4 regions of the Aliamphritea spongicola genome follow, and region 2 is predicted to be linked to each of the others. Evidence: predicted binding sites of a transcription regulator. Region 2 holds the regulator's gene; each other region holds the start of a gene.
What was found. The regulator sigma-54, encoded in region 2, starts transcription at its own class of promoters, with help from an activator protein. The targets are predictions, from matches to a motif close to TGGCACNNNNNTTGCTNT.
Positions count from the first base shown of each region.

Region 1: the regulator sigma-54 is predicted to act here: its motif matches at 1,811-1,828, upstream of glnA (glutamate--ammonia ligase).
Region 3: the regulator sigma-54 is predicted to act here: its motif matches at 1,954-1,971, upstream of JYB63_RS14945 (ammonium transporter).
Region 4: the regulator sigma-54 is predicted to act here: its motif matches at 2,044-2,061, upstream of JYB63_RS13835 (ANTAR domain-containing response regulator).

Region 1 covers NZ_JAFIDL010000003.1:137,489-140,653, reverse strand. Annotated here, with positions in the region: gene JYB63_RS10575 (porin) at 1-185, shown strand, start outside; gene glnA (glutamate--ammonia ligase) at 256-1,659, opposite strand; gene typA (translational GTPase TypA) at 2,302-3,165, shown strand, end outside.
Region 2 covers NZ_JAFIDL010000009.1:55,452-58,616, forward strand. Annotated here, with positions in the region: gene lptB (LPS export ABC transporter ATP-binding protein) at 1-659, shown strand, start outside; gene JYB63_RS20035 (RNA polymerase factor sigma-54) at 700-2,205, shown strand; gene hpf (ribosome hibernation-promoting factor, HPF/YfiA family) at 2,251-2,541, shown strand; gene ptsN (PTS IIA-like nitrogen regulatory protein PtsN) at 2,560-3,021, shown strand; gene rapZ (RNase adapter RapZ) at 3,023-3,165, shown strand, end outside.
Region 3 covers NZ_JAFIDL010000004.1:322,713-325,877, reverse strand. Annotated here, with positions in the region: gene JYB63_RS14950 (hypothetical protein) at 1-566, shown strand, start outside; gene JYB63_RS14945 (ammonium transporter) at 613-1,821, opposite strand; gene mnmH (tRNA 2-selenouridine(34) synthase MnmH) at 2,042-3,133, opposite strand.
Region 4 covers NZ_JAFIDL010000004.1:76,976-80,140, reverse strand. Annotated here, with positions in the region: gene JYB63_RS13840 (NarK family nitrate/nitrite MFS transporter) at 1-1,291, opposite strand, end outside; gene JYB63_RS13835 (ANTAR domain-containing response regulator) at 1,416-1,997, opposite strand; gene gloA (lactoylglutathione lyase) at 2,332-2,772, opposite strand; gene JYB63_RS13825 (hypothetical protein) at 2,894-3,165, opposite strand, start outside.

The DNA.
Region 1 (3,165 bases), on a different contig from region 2:
AGAGTTTATCCGGCAATAAAAGCAGCACCGACGGTACAGACTGGTATCTGAGTGTAGGCGCTGCATACCACTTCACTGAGCAACTGGCGGTCGACTGGCAATTTTCCCGCTACGCCCTTGAAAACAAAGACAACGACAAGCTTGATATTGACACTGTTACCCTTGGCCTGACCTACAGCTTCTAGGCAGCCCAGGTTTTCCATGCCCACAAAAAAACCTCCCGAAGGAGGTTTTTTTTTCATCTGCTATCTGCGATTAAACAGAGTAGTACAGATCGAATTCTACCGGGTGAGTAGTCATGCTGACTTTCTCGCACTCTTCACGCTTCAGCGCGATGAAAGCATCGATCATGTCATCAGTGAATACGCCACCAGCAGTCAGGAATTCACGGTCGTTATCCAGAGCATTCAGTGCTTCTTCGAAAGATGCAGCTACAGTCGGGATTTCCTTCGCTTCTTCAGCTGGCAGATCGTACAGATCCTTATCAGCTGCATCGCCAGGGTGAATCTTGTTCTGGATACCGTCCAGACCAGCCATCATCAGTGCCGCGAAGCACAGGTATGGGTTAGCAGACGGATCAGGGAAGCGAGTCTCAACACGGTATGCCTTAGGGTTAGTTACGTAAGGAATACGGATAGACGCTGAACGGTTACGGGCAGAGTAAGCCAGCATTACCGGTGCTTCGAAACCAGGTACCAGACGCTTGTAAGCGTTAGTAGAAGAGTTAGTCAGCGCGTTCAGTGCTTTAGCGTGCTTGATGATACCGCCGATGTAGTACAGCGCTTCTTCACTCAGACCCGCATACTGGTCACCGTGGAAGATGTTCACGCCGTCTTTAGACAGAGACATGTGAACGTGCATACCGGAACCGTTGTCACCAACCAGTGGCTTAGGCATGAAGGTAGCAGTCTTACCGTAAGCGTGAGCAACGTTGTGTACGCAGTACTTCAGTACCTGTACTTCGTCAGCTTTGGCAGTCAGAGTGTTTGGACCAACACCGATTTCACACTGACCGGCAGTTGCTACTTCGTGGTGGTGTACTTCAATGGTCAGACCCATTGCTTCCATTGCGTCACACATTGCGCCACGCAGATCGTGCAGGGAATCAACCGGTGGTACCGGGAAGTAACCGCCCTTAACACGTGGACGGTGACCGGTGTTACCGCCTTCGATGCTGTGGTTAGAAGACCATTCAGCTTCCTGAGAGTTGATGGTGTAACCGCAACCGCTGATGTCAGCGTGCCACTTAACTTCGTCAAATACGAAGAACTCTGGCTCAGGACCGAAGATAGCAGTATCAGCAATACCGGTAGACGCCAGATAAGCTTCTGCACGCTTGGCAACAGAACGTGGATCACGCTCGTAACCCTGGCCAGTAGAAGGCTCAACGATGTTACAACGAACGATAACAGTAGAGTCTTCAGCGAACGGGTCCATAACAGACGCGCTGTCATCAGGCATCAGGATCATGTCAGATTCGTTGATGCCCTTCCAACCGCCGATAGAAGAACCGTCGAACATTTTACCTTCTTCGAAGAAGTCTTCATTCACTTCGCTCGATGGGATAGTAACGTGCTGCTCTTTACCGTGAGTATCGGTAAAACGCATATCAACCCAACGTACTTCGTTTTCTTTAATCAGCTTAATAGTCTCTGACATTATCGTCATCTCCACTGGTTTAAATTTGTCTGTTCTGTACCGTCATTGCCGATGCCGTCACCGTACAGAAAAAATATGTTTGCTAGGGCACTGGTCAAACGTATAAGGCTTACCGGCACCTTCGCCGCGACTACCGTTATGGGCAAGTCTAAAAGCAAAGCACGTGCCAACATTTAAAAGCGGATATTAAAAACTGAAAAAAGCCGCCATTTAAACAGTAATGCCGGGGTAAAACCGCCAGTAAACCTGTACAGTTCCCAATAAACATCTGACTTTCAGGGATTTTTCTGACAGCCATCTGTTTCTTTGCATTTCTGTCGCCAAACACCCTTTTACAACTATTTAAAAAAGCTGCCCGGCTGGCTTTTTCCTAACCGCCAAGCCATATCGCACCAAAACAGTGCAATCAAAGTAAGCACGCCCCATAAAAGGGCAAGACATGTAACCAACACCGGTCATCATCATTTTCGCCGCACAATATTACTGCAGTTTTACCGTCATGCCCTGTGCCAGCCCATTAAATCAGTCACTTAATGTGACATTTTGGTGATTTTTTCAAAACATGAATAAGAAACACACAGCTTTGCCCGCATTCATGTATAATGCGCGCCTTATTTATTTTGTCTGCACAGGTTCTCAGACGTGATCGAAAAACTAAGAAACATCGCAATCATTGCGCACGTTGACCATGGTAAAACCACCCTGGTCGACAAAATGCTCTCCCAGTCCGGCACCCTGGGTCGCCGTGATGAAGGCACTGAGCGTATCATGGACTCCAACGACCAGGAGAAAGAGCGTGGTATTACCATTCTGGCGAAAAACACCGCCATTGAATGGAATGACTACCACATCAACATCGTAGATACTCCTGGCCACGCCGACTTTGGTGGTGAAGTAGAACGTGTACTGTCGATGGTTGATTGCGTATGTCTGCTGGTAGACGCGGTTGATGGCCCGATGCCACAAACCCGCTTCGTTACCCAGAAAGCATTCGATCAGGGCCTGCGTCCTATCGTTGTGGTAAACAAGGTTGACCGCCCGGGCGCCCGTCCGGACTGGGTTATCGATCAGGTTTTCGATCTGTTTGACAGCCTGGGTGCCAGCGATGAACAGCTGGACTTCCCGGTTATCTACGCATCTGCCTTGAACGGCATCGCCGGCCTGGATCCTGAAGATCTGGCTGAAGATATGACGCCACTGTTTGAAGCCATCGTTGAGCACGTTGAGCCACCTAAGGTTGATACCGAAGGTCCTTTCCAGATGCAGGTTTCCGCACTGGACTACAACAGCTACGTGGGTGTTATCGGTGTTGGCCGTGTTACCCGTGGTACTGTGCGCCTGAACCACCCGGTTAAAGTTATCGACCGCGAAGGTGCGGTACGTAACGGTAAAGTTCAGAAGATCATGGGTTACCTGGGTCTGGAACGTGTTGATGTTGAAACTGCCCGTGCCGGCGACATCATCTGTATTACCGGTATCGACAAGCTGAACATTTCCGACACCCTG
Region 2 (3,165 bases):
CCATGCATATTGAGCGTGGACAGATTGTTGGCCTGCTGGGTCCGAACGGCGCAGGCAAAACCACCTGTTTTTATATGATCGTCGGCTTGGTAGATGCTGACAAAGGCACCATTCTGCTCGATGATCAGGACCTCACCAAACAAGCCATGCATAACCGGGCCCGCAAAGGTATCGGCTACCTGCCCCAGGAAGCATCTATCTTTCGTAAGCTGAGTGTACGCAATAACATCATGGCGATTCTTGAAACCCGCCCTGAGCTGAACAAGCAGCAGCGTGAAGAAAAGCTGGCAGAACTTCTGGAAGAGTTCCATGTAACGCACTTGGCTGACAGCCTTGGGATGGCCCTGTCCGGAGGCGAGCGTCGCCGGGTTGAAATCGCCCGCGCCCTGGCAACAGAACCCAGCTTCATTCTGCTGGACGAACCCTTCGCAGGTGTGGACCCTATTTCGGTCACCGACATAAAAGCCACCATAAAACATCTGCAGAGTAAGAACATCGGCATCCTGATTACTGACCATAATGTGCGTGAAACATTAGATATTTGTGAACAGGCATATATAGTCAGTGAAGGATATATCCTTGCCGCTGGCGCACCAGAAGATATACTGAGTAATCAGCAAGTGAAGCAGGCATATCTGGGCGAGCAGTTCCGTCTGTAGTTTTCTCCCCTTCTATTCTCTGACAGGTACAAGCAGTTATATGAAACAAGCGTTACAACTGAAGATTGGCCAGCACCTTACGATGACCCCGCAATTGCAGCAGGCGATTCGGCTGTTACAACTGTCAACGCTTGACCTGCAACAGGAAATACAGGAAGCCCTCGACTCAAACCCTATGCTTGAAGTCGGCGAAGAAGAAGCCGCAGAAAATACCGAAGCAAAAACCGAGCTCGATGCTGACGCACCTGCCAAGCAGGAAACCACCGAAACCGTCAGCGCCGAGCCGGAAGAAACCCATGTAGCCGACAGCGACTGGAATGAAGATATTCCGGATGAACTGTCCACTGACAGCCAGTGGGAAGATACTTTTCAGACTGCCACACCGGCGTCAACCAGCAATAATGACTTCAGCGACAGTAACTTTGAAGCCAATGATACTGCGGTTGAAACCCTGCAGGACCACCTGAACTGGCAGTTAAACCTCACACCGATGAGTGAACTGGATCAGTTAATTGCCACCAATATCATCGACGGCATTACCCCGGACGGCTACCTGAGCGTTGAACTGGAAGCGATTCACGAACACTTCACCAGCCAGGATGATCCTCACCTTCAGGAAACAGAACTGGATGAAATCGAAGCAGTGCTGCGTCGGGTACAGCAATTTGACCCTCCGGGGGTGGCTGCCCGTGACCTGAGCGAATGTCTGTTACTGCAACTGGATCAGTTACCGGCAGATACTCCGTATCTCAAAGAAGCCCGTAAAGTCGCCAGCCAGTACCTGCCGATTCTCGGCAGCCATGATTATAAACTACTGATGCGTAAGACCCGGCTGAAAGAGCCACAACTGCAGGCGGTGGTAGCCCTGATTCAGTCCCTGAATCCAAAACCCGGCGCTATGATTACCACCAGCCACTCTGAATACGTCATCCCTGACGTATTTGTCAGCCAGGAAAAAGGCATCTGGCAGGTAAAGCTCAGCCCTGAAGCCTCTCCCCGGTTACGCATTAATGACAGCTACGCCGATCTAATCAAACGGGCTGATAACAGTCCTGACAACACATACCTGAAAAGTCACCTTCAGGAAGCACGCTGGTTTATTAAAAGCATCCTCAGCCGCAATGAAACCCTCCTGAAGGTCACCCGTGAAATCGTCGCGCGCCAGCAGGACTTCCTCGAAGAAGGTGAAGAAGCCATGCGGCCAATGGTACTGCATGACATTGCTGAAGCAGTGGACATGCACGAATCAACCATTTCCCGGGTTACCACACAAAAGTATATGCATACCCCACGGGGTATCTTCGAACTTAAATATTTCTTCTCCAGCCACGTCAGTACGGACGGAGGCGGAACCTGCTCCTCCACCGCTATACGCGCGCTGATAAAGAAACTGGTTGCTGCTGAAAACCCTGCCAAGCCACTGAGTGATAATAAAATTACCCAGCTGCTGGACGAACAGGGAATCAAAGTCGCCCGCCGAACCATCGCAAAATATCGTGAGTCTTTGAATATTCCACCTTCAAATGAGCGAAAGCGTCTGGTTTAATGAAATTACGGATAACATCCGTAATGCACTAACAAGGAGATTGCCATGCAAATCAATATTTCTGGTCACCACGTCGAACTGACAGAATCACTGAGCAACTATGTGCACAGCAAATTCAGCAAACTGGAACGTCATTTCGACAACATCACCAATGCCCAGGTTACACTGAGCATTGAAAAAACCCGGCAAAAAGCCGAAGGTGATGTTCATGTAGCCGGTGGCCAACTGTTCGCCACACACGAACACGATGACATGTATGCAGCAATTGATGGCCTGATCGACAAGCTCGACCGTCAGGTCATCAAACATAAAGAAAAACTGAAGAATCACAAATAGCAACGTTTCTGAAACCCTATGTTAATCAAAGATCTACTTACCCCCTCAAGAGTGCTTCACGCTCTTGAGGGCGGCAGTAAAAAACGCACTTTAGAACTCATCAGCAAAACCATCGCCCAACAATCAGAAGATCTTGAAGAAGAAGACATATTTTCAGGCCTGATCGGCCGGGAACGCCTTGGAAGTACCGGAATCGGAGAAGGCGTTGCGATCCCCCACTGCAGACTGGACAACTACAATCAGGTAGTCGGCTGTCTGGTACAGCTGGCAGAGCCAATTGATTTTGACGCCATCGACGGCGCACCTGTCGACCTGTTATTTGTACTGCTCGTGCCTACAGACGCATGCGACGAACACCTGCAAACCCTGGGTAACCTTGCAGAACTGTTCAGCCAGACCGAATTTCGTCAGCAGTTGCGCAGCGCTACCTCCGGCGAAGAACTACTGGCAGCAGCGATCCATTACAAGGTGAACAACTGACATGAAACTGGTAGTGATCAGCGGCCGCTCCGGCTCAGGTAAAAGTACTGCACTGCAGGCACTGGAAGATATCGGCTTCTATTGCATTGATAACCTGCCTGCCCACCTGTTACCCCAACTGATCACCCGGCCACCGGAAAAAAG
Region 3 (3,165 bases), on a different contig from region 2:
ATGGCCTTAACAGCACCGCTGATGAAACGGTTAATTCCGGAGAGCTTCTGGCATGGCTGCGGGGGTTCGATGAGCGCATTGAACTGGAAACCTATCAGAACAAACGTGGTGAGCTGATGTATTGTGCCTGCATTTGCTTTCCCAATATTCCTCTTAAGCGCATGACCACTTCCCGCCTGAAGCCTTATGTGAGCAAGCACCGGCGGTCCAAAAGTGGCGGCTATTTCGTCACAGAAACAAAGTTATATTTGCCGTTAGTGTCTTCTGTGATTATGGCCAATATGCTGCAGGATCTTAAAGTGGGTTTGAATATGCTCGACGAAGTCGAGACTGTGATGGCGCACGTTAAACTGATGGAGTCCCGCAGAACTGCCTGTGCAGTTGAGGTTCAAGGAAAGGTTGGTGCAAAACTGCCAACAGAGCAGCTGGGGCGATATACAGCCGGGTATTTGCAGTATGATGCTGAAGTCAGCCGTTCAGATAAAGAAGCTAAGCAGTTGCTTAATGAGGCGGTTCGTAAAATCAGTAAGGTGTATGCTGACTGGGAAGATTTCTGTAAGGTATAAAAAAGCCCGCTTATTGACGCGGGCTTTTTGTTTCTGTCACGGAATATCAGTCCATATACATGGATTCAATTTTGTGGATTGAAAGGTCCGCGCCGTTGAACTCTTCTTCTTCATCCAGTCGCAGGCCACAGAATACTTTAATTGCACCATAGACAATTAAACCGCCAGCCACTGCAATCAGGATTCCCGCTATTGTGCCTGTAAGCTGTGACATCAGGCTGACACCGCCCAGACCACCAAAGGCCGTTGTGCCAAATATTCCCGCTGCAATGCCGCCCCAGGCGCCGCACAGGCCGTGCAGAGGCCATACACCCAGTACGTCATCAATTTTCCAGCGGTTTTGTGCGATGGTGAACATCCAGACAAACAGGGCACCTGCAACGCCGCCAACAAACAGTGCACCGATTGGGTGCATAATGTCTGAGCCGGCACATATCGCAACCAGACCGGCCAACGGACCGTTATGGATAAATCCGGGGTCGTTTTTACCGGCAAGTAATGATGCAATGATACCGCCGACCATCGCCATCAGGCTGTTTACTGCAACCAGACCTGAGATACCATCCAGTGTTTGTGCTGACATAACATTGAAGCCAAACCAGCCGATACACAGAATCCATGCGCCCAGTGCCAGAAACGGAATGTTTGACGGGGGGAAAGCCATCAGGCGGCCAGATTTATAACGGCCCTTACGGACACCCAGCAGGAGAACCGCAACTAATCCTAACCAGCCACCGACGCCGTGCACAACAACGGAACCGGCAAAGTCGTGGAAGGGCGCGCCAAAGGTGCTTTCCAGCCAGTTCTGAAAGCCGTAGTTACCGTTCCAGATAATGCCCTCGAACAAGGGGTAAACAAAGCCTACAACCAGGGCAGAGGCTATCAGGAATGGCCAGAAGCGGGCGCGTTCAGCGATACCGCCGGAAACGATTGCTGGAATGGCCGCTGCAAAGGTCATCAGGAAGAAGAATTTGACCAGCTCATAACCATTACCTTCGGCGAGGGTCTGAGCATCACTGAAGAAGGTGACATCATAGGCAATCCAGTAACCGACAAAGAAGTAAGCGACCGCTGAAAAACCAAAGTCGGTCATGATTTTTACCAACGCATTCACCTGGTTTTTCTGCCGGACGGTGCCGACTTCCAGAAATGCAAAGCCGGCATGCATGGCAAATACCATGATTGCGCCCATGAGAATAAATAGAGTGTTTGAACTCTGTACCAAGGTTTCTACAGCACTGTTAATACTATCCACAGCGGTCTCCGAAGCATTGATGCACCAATCAGAGTCAGGCGTAATTTTGCCTGCACCAATTCAGCGCGTTTGAGGTTTTTTTATGCTGCAAAACCGGGCAGATGCACCGGTTTTACGATTTATGCTTCATGTACTGCAGGAGGCGTGCCAGTTCGAGGTGGGCCAATTTGGGGGCATAAAAAAGCCGGAAAATCTCCCGGCTTTGTAAAGTTAGAATCTGTTACTTTATGTTGTGTAAGTAATCCTGACATTCCTGCCAGTTACCCCGGTATACGATCCGTTCAGCTTTGTTACCCAACTGATAGCTGTACATCGGATCGTAATACCACTCTAACAGTGGGCTTAGCCAGTTCAGGTGCTGGCTGTAACCTTCACCTTTGTCATGAGTAGCGATCGCCTGTTCCATCATTTTACGGAGTTCCCGCCAGCGTTCGCTGCCAAGGCGCTTACGTATCTTATCCAGACCGCTGAGCAGATATTCAGCGCACAGATGATTGCCCTGTTCCTCACCGTAATATTCGGTATGGGAACGGTGCATATCGATGACGTATTCCTGAAGCAGGTTATGTAACCGGGTTTCGAGATCTTCTTCCACGACAATGATGGGGGCTTGCTGCATTTTCAGGTGCAGAGAATGTGGGATATCAACGCTGCCGATAATCCGCCCTTCATCCTCCAGAATGAGTTCGCTGATACCAGTGTTGCGCAGCTTCAGTAAGTCGATTGCCAGTTTGTTTTCGAAATTGATCTGAGAACGTTGTGGTGTGACATAGCGGCCAAAGCTTGAACCCCGGTGATTAGCAGCGCCTTCCAGGTCGACAGCATTTTTTAGGCTGTTGATCAGAGGGGTTTTACGGCAGCCTGTATTGCCGCCAACAATATAAAAAGGCAATTCTTCGCAGGTTGCTTCTATCTCGTCCAGCAGGAAGTTACGCAGTGCTTTATAACCGCCGGTGACCAGTGGATAGTCAGCACCGGCTTCTTTCAGCCATTGCTGAGTTGTACGTGAGCGCAGGCCGCCGCGGAAACAGTACAGATACCCTTCAGGATTTTCTTCTACGAAGGCTTTCCAGGCTGCCATACGTTGTTCTTTAATCTCACCGCTGACCAGTTTATGGCCTAGCTTGATAGCTGCATCCTGTCCTTGCTGTTTATAACAGGTGCCTACTTTTTCCCGTTCTTCATTACTCATCAGCGGCAGGCTGACAGCAGAAGGGAATGCGCCTTGCTTAAATTCTACCGGTGCCCGCAGATCGATCATGGGGGTATCGTTGAGAAATAGTTGCCGGTAATTCAGTGTATCTTCGCGCATTTTGTTGCCTGTAAGCTGGCTGTCATTTTCGG
Region 4 (3,165 bases), on a different contig from region 2:
TCATGCCGGCAATCTGCCCGGTAAGACGTCGCTTAATCAGGGGCACCACGGCGAATACTGCACCTTCACCGGCCTGGACGAAGAACGAGCAGGCCATGGCGGTAATCACCGCCAGAACCAGTGGCCAGCTGCTGTCGATCAGTGCCATCAGGGCATAGCCTGCAGCCAGGCCAGCGGTAAGAATCAGCAGGGTTTTACGGCGACCAAAACGGTCACTGAGCCAGCCACCACCGGGGCGTGACATCAGATTCATGAAGGCGTAGGCAGATGCCAGCAGACCGGCAACGACCATATCCAGTGAGAATACATCCGCAAAAAACAGTGGCAGCATGGAAACCACCGCCAGTTCGGAACCGAAGGTGGCGAAGTACAGCACATTCAGAATGGCGACCTGCTTAAATTCATAGCGCTCATATTCCGGCACAGGCGCAGAGAATATATGCCGGTTAATGCGGTATGCGCTGTAGCAGTCGTAAATGAAAATGCCGGTCAGTAACAGGTAAATCACATAGCAAACCTGTTCACTGAGGAGGCCGACACCGGCAGGTGATAACTTCCAGCTGAGCAGTGCCAGAGCAGCATACATTGGCAGCTTCATGATGATCAGCAACCAGAAGTCTTTTACGCTGGAGACTTCCATACCGCCGATTTTTTTGGGTTTGTAGTAGGTGGCGCCTTTGGGGGTGTTGGTGACATTCAGGTACCAGATCACACTGAAGCACAGGCTGATAAAACCACTGAGCAGCACTGCAATCCGCCAGCCTTCCAGGTTGGTAAATTCAATTAGCCCCAGCAGGATTGCCATACCCGGCAGCAGCATCGCGCCGGCAGCAGAACCGAAGTTGCCCCAGCCGCCGTAAATACCCTCAGCGGTGCCTAGTTCGTTAGCCGGGAACCATTCACTGACCATCCGGATGCCTACCACAAAACCGGCGCCGACAAAGCCCAGCAGAAAACGGGCAATGGCAGCGTCCATGAAGTCATCCGCCAGTGCGAACATGAAGCAGGGGATGCTGGCCAGTGCCAGAATGCAGGCATACACGTGACGGGGGCCGTATTTGTCGGTGAGCATGCCGACGATGACCCGGGCCGGGATAGTCAGGGCAACGTTGAGGATCAGCAGGGTTTTAATCTGTTCCCGGGTCAGGTTGAGCGATTCACCGATAACGCCCAGCAGGGGAGCGTGGTTAAACCAGACAAAGAAGGTGATAAAAAAAGCGATCCAGCTGAAGTGCAGGATCTTCATCTTCCCCTGCCAGGAAAAGAGGTTAAAGCGGGTGGTCGTGTCCATCGTTAGCTCCTTAAAATTAAAAAAGGCGCTTAAAAAGCTGTGGTTTAAACCAGCAGCTTTTAAGCGCCTTTGCCTGAAACTGTGAATGTAGGGTTGTGTGTGAATCCGGTGTCGTTTTCTGTGGTCAGTGCTCCAGAGCGGTGATCAGTTGTCTGGCCAGTTTTGCCAGGCTGATACTTTGCTGCATTGACATGTTGCGCATTGCAGTGAAGGCCTGTTGTTCGTCGCATTTGTGATGCTGCATGACCAGACCTTTCGCCTGTTCAATGAGCTTGCGCTCGTCCAGTGACCGCTCGGCCCGGGCCAGATCCTGTTGCAGGTGGCCGGTTGTTTCAAACCGCATACAGGCGATCCGGATAACAGATGCCAGCCGGTTGTATTGCAGGCCTTTTATAAGATACGCGCTGGCACCGGCCTGCAAAGCCTGTTCGGCAGTGTGCTGGTTGTCTGAATCGGTAAAGATGATCAGCGGCATCGGTTGCTGTTGCTGGAGGTGCTTTAACTGAATAAGCAGTTCCGGGCTGAGGGATGTTTGGCGGATACACAGGATATCTGTATGGCTGCGCTGAAAGTTCGCCGGTAAGGTTGAACCGCAGGTGTGGCTGACTTCATAACCCAGTCTGAACAGGGCGTCCTGCAGTGAGGCGTCGGAATCCAGTTGGTCATCTAACAGGTAGACTTGGGAATATAAAAGCGTCGGGTTCATCTGAATGGGGCTCTGCCAGTTGTAAGAATGCTGTTATCAGACTCATAAAGCAGAAAGCGTGCCAAACGGCTGGGTGAGTAACGCGGGATGGATTTTTAAATCTTAATAATCAAGGGGTTAAGATTGTTTTGATCATCAGCTTCCTTATTTATGAATGATGGCCAGTGTGCATATTCAGTGCGAAATTTTGGCGGTGCACAAATCTTGTGCTCAGGCTGACGGGGAAAAGCAAAACCACCGCAGGGGCGGTGGTTTCAGTTCAGACGGGCTTTTCAGTAGAGCTTTTCAGTAGAGCTTTTCAGATGAGCTCTTTACTCGAGTTCTTTAGATGAGCTTACCAGTGGCCGGTATTTTCCATTGAGGCCCAGGGTTCAGCAGGTGCCAGAGATTCGCCCTTTTGCAGCAGCTCGATGGAGATGTTATCCGGTGAGCGTACAAACGCCATGTGGCCGTCCCGTGGCGGACGGTTGATGGTGACGCCGGCATCCTGAAGTTTCTGGCACAGGGCATAGATATCATCCACTTCAAATGCCAGGTGGCCAAAGTTGCGGCCTTCATCATAGTCTTCCGGGTCCCAGTTGTAGGTTAGCTCCAGTAACGGGCTTTGGTGTTCCCGGGCATGGGCTTCGTAGTGAGGGTCGGCCAGGAAGCTCAGAGTAAAGCGGCCGCCTTCATATTCGTTGCGTTTGATTTCAACCAGTCCGAGAAGGTCACAGTAAAATTTCAGGGATGCGTCCAGGTCTTTTACCCGAACCATGGTGTGTAGGTAGCGCATGGTGGCCTCGTTGTTTTTATGGGCGTGATGAGAGTGGTGAATGTTCGCTGCGGCTTAAGCCGTCTCTTGTCATGTGCCTGATTCTACATAAGTTAACCGCAATAATGCAGTACCGGGCTGTTCAGAGTATCCACCAGAAGAATGCCACTGCTGAGGTGCCGGCTACCAGGCATAGCCCCAGTAAGTAGAGGAAGATAAAGAGGGTGTAGTAGCGGATTGCCAGATAACCTGCCGCGATAGCAAACCCTGCGCCAGCGACTGTTTGCAGCCAGCCGGGCCAGAATCCCGGATAGTTGTTCAGGGCAATATATGTGAGCCCGGCAAGCGCCAGAATCAGCAGCAGGTCGGTGATGGTGCGCAGCCAGGTTTGTTCAGGGAGTCCGGGGATACATG